DNA from 2 places in the Polaromonas sp. P1_F2 genome. Region 1 is predicted to be linked to the other one. Evidence: predicted binding sites of a transcription regulator. Region 1 holds the regulator's gene; the other holds the start of a gene.
What was found. Region 1 encodes NrdR, which represses ribonucleotide reductase genes. Its sites were predicted from a motif close to CACNANATNTNGTG; they were not measured.

Region 1 (2,196 bases):
CCTCCAGCAGCGAGGAGCCTTGCTGCCCCTTGCGTGAAGGTGGTGCTTTTTTGGTGAGGCCTAGCATGCGACGTCCCCCGTCTGGACCTTGACCCGGCCCACTGCGTTCATGCACAGGGTGCGGGTGTAGTAAGCGTTGGTGGCGAACGAGCCCGAGGCATGCACCAGCCACCGGCCCGACTGGCCGATGGCGCGGCCCGTGCCGTCGTAGATGATGCCGTTGCCCGTGGCGACAGCCGTTGGAGTGGAGACGCCGACCGCGAAAAAATCGCTGACGCCGGCCATGGGCTCCTGGGCGCGCAGCACGATGTCGGTCGCGGCATCGAAGCTGCCGTTGCCATTGCTGTCAACYAACACCACCCATCCCTCCATCCAGCCGCCGACCGTCGAACCATTGCCGGTGGAGCACGTCGGGCTTGCCGCGGTGTAGTTGGCGGTCCTGCAGATCGTCACGCTTTTCCCGCGCCGCATGGCTTCACCGCGGGCGTAGCGGGTATCCGAGATAAACCCGTTGGTGGCGCGGGTGATATTGGCGTTGGCAAGCAGGCCCATGAAGGAGGGCGTTGCGAGGACCGTCAGGATTCCGATGATGGCTATCACCACCAGCACTTCAATCAGGGTGAATCCATGCTGGATTCGCCGCATGACACGCCAGGGCGGTTGGTGGCGGAGGGGGGCAGGGCCCGCGATCGATAGATTTTCGAACATGCGCAATTGTGAGCATGCCCCGCCGGTCCCGCCTCCTGTATTCGACGTCCGGTCAGGTCTGCGTGACGAACGGTCAGAGCGTCCGGCGCCTTAGCGCCTGACCTCATCCACCAGGGTCTTGAACTCGTCAATATCCTCAAAGCTGCGGTAGACGCTGGCAAAGCGGACATAAGCCACTTTGTCGAGTTTCTTGAGTTCGCGCATGACCAGCTCGCCCAGGCGGTTGGAGGCCACCTCACGCACTCCCAGGCTCAGCAGTTTTTCCTCGATGCGTTCGATGGCCGAGTCGATCTGCTCGGTACTGACGGGGCGCTTGCGCAGCGCCAGGTTCATGGAGCCAAGGATCTTGCTGCGCTTGTACTCGATGCGCCGGCCGTCCTTCTTGACGATGGACGGGAAGGTGACGTCGGGCCGCTCGTAGGTGGTGAAGCGCTTTTCACACGCACCGCACTGGCGGCGGCGGCGTATGAAGTCGGCGTCTTCCGCCACCCGGGTTTCCACAACCTGGGTTTCGAGGTGGCCGCAGAAGGGGCATTTCATGGGTGGTGACCTGAATTTAAAAACATCAACCGGTCTTTAGCCCATTGAGGACGGCAGGGGCAGCGATGAAAACCATGGTGCCCGCGCCGTCCGCCATGGTCAGCGATAGACGGGGAAGCGGCTGGTCAGGGCGTGGACCTTGGCGCGTACCGCTTCAAGCGTGGCCGCGTCGCGCGGGTTGTCGAGCACGTCGGCGATCAGGTGGGCCGTGGCGCGGGCTTCCTCGTCCTTGAAGCCGCGGGTGGTCATGGCCGGGGTGCCGATGCGCACGCCGCTGGTGACCATGGGCTTTTCCGGGTCGTTTGGGATGGCGTTCTTGTTGATCGTCATGTGGGCGCTGCCCAGCACCGCTTCGGCTTCCTTGCCGGTGATGCCCTTGGCGCGCAGGTCGACCAGCATGACGTGGCTTTCGGTGCGCCCGCTGACGATGCGAAGGCCGCGCTGCGTCAGGGTGTCGGCGACGATCTGCGCGTTTTTCACGACCTGCTGCTGGTAAGCCTTGAACTCAGGCGTCATGGCCTCCTTGAAGGCCACGGCCTTGGCCGCGATCACGTGCATCAGCGGGCCGCCCTGCAGGCCGGGGAAGATCGCGCTGTTGATGGCTTTTTCGTGCTCGGCCTTCATCAGGATGATGCCGCCGCGCGGGCCGCGCAGGCTTTTGTGCGTGGTCGAGGTGACGATGTCGGCATGCGGCACCGGGTTGGGGTACACGCCCGCGGCCACCAGGCCGGCGTAATGGGCGATGTCGACCATGAAGATCGCGCCGACGGCCTTGGCCACCTTGGCGAAGCGCTCGAAGTCGATGCGCAGGCTGTAGGCCGAGGCGCCCGCGATGATCAGCTTGGGTTTGGTCTCATGGGCCTTGCGCTCCATGGCGTCGTAGTCGATTTCTTCCTTGTCGTTCAGGCCGTAGGACACGACGTTGAACCACTTGCCGCTCATGTTCAG
Region 2 (2,196 bases), on a different contig from region 1:
CGAGCAGCTCGTTCTGCACGCCCTTGGCGATGAATTGCGGGAAGTATTCGGCATAGCGGACGGCCATGTCTTCCTGGTTGACTTCTTCGCCCAGCACTTCGCGGCGGATGGTGTGCATCAGCAGGCGCGCGGTGGCATAGGTGTAGTCGGGGTCTTTTTCAATCAGGGTGCGCGCCGCCAGGATGGACGCTTTGTAGACCTCGTCGATGGGAACGCCGTCGTAGAGGTTGCGCATGGTTTCCGCGACGATGGGGTCGGGCTTGACATCGGCGCCCAGGTCGGCGCAGGAGGCCTCGATCAGCGCCTGCAGGTTGCGGATGTCCAGGGCGATGCGGTTGCCGCGGTCGGTGACGTGAATCAGGGGCGCTGCCGGCGCCTGGGTTTGCGGCTGGCGGGCGCGCTCCTGCGTGCGCTTTTCGCGGTACAGCACGTAGGCGCGGGCAATCTCGTGGTGGCCGCCGCGCATCAGGCCGAGTTCGACCTGGTCCTGCACGTCTTCTATATGAAAGGTGCCGCCGCCCGGGCGCGAGCGCATCAGGGCGCGGATGACCGCCTGGGTCAGGCCGTCGACCGTTTCGCGCACGCTGGCCGAGGCCGCGCCCTGCGTGCCGTGAACGGCCAGGAAGGCCTTCATCATGGCCACGGCGATCTTGTTGGGCTCGAAAGGCACGACGCCGCCGTTGCGGCGAATGATCTGGTAGTGGGCGAGGGGACTGGGCTGGGTGTTGGTATCGCTGGCTGCCGGATTGCCGGCGGCAACGCTGGACGTTGCGGGCACTGCGTGCTGTGCTGTTTGCATGACTTCCTCTTTGCTTTGTTTTGTGACTGGCTTGATGTGCTGTTGCGGGCAACCGTTTTGGCGGAAGGCGTTCAAAAGCATGAACCAATTCCTCGCCGCCGGGGCCCGAATTACATCAAACTGAATTAGGGCTTAGACACTATACCTAGGGTATCGGGGGAATACAAGCCACTACAGGTAGTGTATCGCCCTATGAATGCACCGTTACGTTTTGTGGCTTTTTCAGGCCCATGCGAGCGCCGTTATCAGGCCCTCACCTCAGCCCCTTCAAGCTCGCGGCAAAGCCTGATTCCATCAGGCTTGCGCAGCCCCGGCAACGCTGCGGCGCGCTTTGTCGCGGGCTTTGGCCCGCCAACACAAGCCCATGTTAGCGCGGTAAAAATACCGTGAAATTTCCAGCTGCAAAGCGCACCACCTCGGTGTGGTTTTGCGCGCGTGAGCCTCAGGCGGTCTCGGGAAAATACCTAGCCGGCAACGCCAGCGAGTCTTGCAGCAGGGACCACTCAAAACCCGGACCGGGGTCTTGCTTGCGGCCGGGCGCGATGTGTTCGTGTCCCGCGATGTGGGCAATGGGATAGGCCTGGAGCAGCGAGGCGCAGAGCCCGGCCAGGGTCTCGTACTGGGGCGTTTCGAACGCGCCGCCTTCCAGGCCCTCAAGCTCGATGCCGACGGAGTCGTCGTTGCAGTTGCCGCGTCCGCGGTAGTTCGACTCCCCGGCATGCCAGGCCCGGTCGCCGCAGCCGACGAACTGCCACAAGGCGCCGGAGCGGGCAATGAAGAAGTGCGACGACACCTGCAGGCCGCGTATGCCCTGGAAGTAAGCGTGGGCTTCCCAATCGAGCTGGTTGGTGAAGAGGCGCTGCACGTTGCCGTTGCCGAATTCGCCGGGCGGCAGGCTGATGGAGTGGATGACGACGAGGTCGATCAGCGCGCCCTCGGGCCGCGGCCCGAAATTGGGAGAGGCCAGCGCACGCGCATAGCGGTACCAGCCGTCCCGCCACAGGGGCTGCGGGGTGCCGGCGCCCCGGCTTTCAGGCGGGGTCATCGGCGGCGTCGAGTTCATCGGCGGGGTCTTCGCTGCCCGGTGTCACGATGTTCAGGCGCGCAATGCGGTAGCGGATCTGGCGCAAGCTCAGTCCCAGCCTGGCGGCGGCCGCGGTTCGGTTGAAGCCGTTTTCCAGCAGCACTTTCGTGAGGATGCTGCGCTCCTGCCTGTCCAGGTACTCCTGCAGGTTTTCCGGAACGGCGACCTGCTCCTCGGCCGGCGCGTCGAAATGCAGTTCGCTGCCGTCGCCGAGCGCCACCGCGCGGTGCAGGGTGTTTTCCAGCTCCCTGACGTTGCCGTTGAAAGGCAGGGCGCGCAGCTGTCCCATCACGGAATCGGTCAGCTCGGGTAC

Region 2: a site for NrdR is predicted at 969-982, ahead of AC1D0O_RS08000 (ribonucleoside-diphosphate reductase subunit alpha). Genes of this name have one in related genera too.

What each region holds. Positions count from the first base shown of each region.
Region 1 is NZ_JBFUBN010000014.1:107,262-109,457, forward strand. It holds gene pilV (type IV pilus modification protein PilV) at 1-67, opposite strand, end outside; gene AC1D0O_RS22355 (GspH/FimT family pseudopilin) at 61-645, opposite strand; gene nrdR (transcriptional regulator NrdR) at 799-1,248, opposite strand; gene glyA (serine hydroxymethyltransferase) at 1,348-2,196, opposite strand, start outside.
Region 2 is NZ_JBFUBN010000003.1:215,770-217,965, forward strand. It holds gene AC1D0O_RS08000 (ribonucleoside-diphosphate reductase subunit alpha) at 1-799, opposite strand, end outside; gene ampD (1,6-anhydro-N-acetylmuramyl-L-alanine amidase AmpD) at 1,242-1,844, opposite strand; gene AC1D0O_RS08010 (sigma-54-dependent transcriptional regulator) at 1,831-2,196, opposite strand, start outside.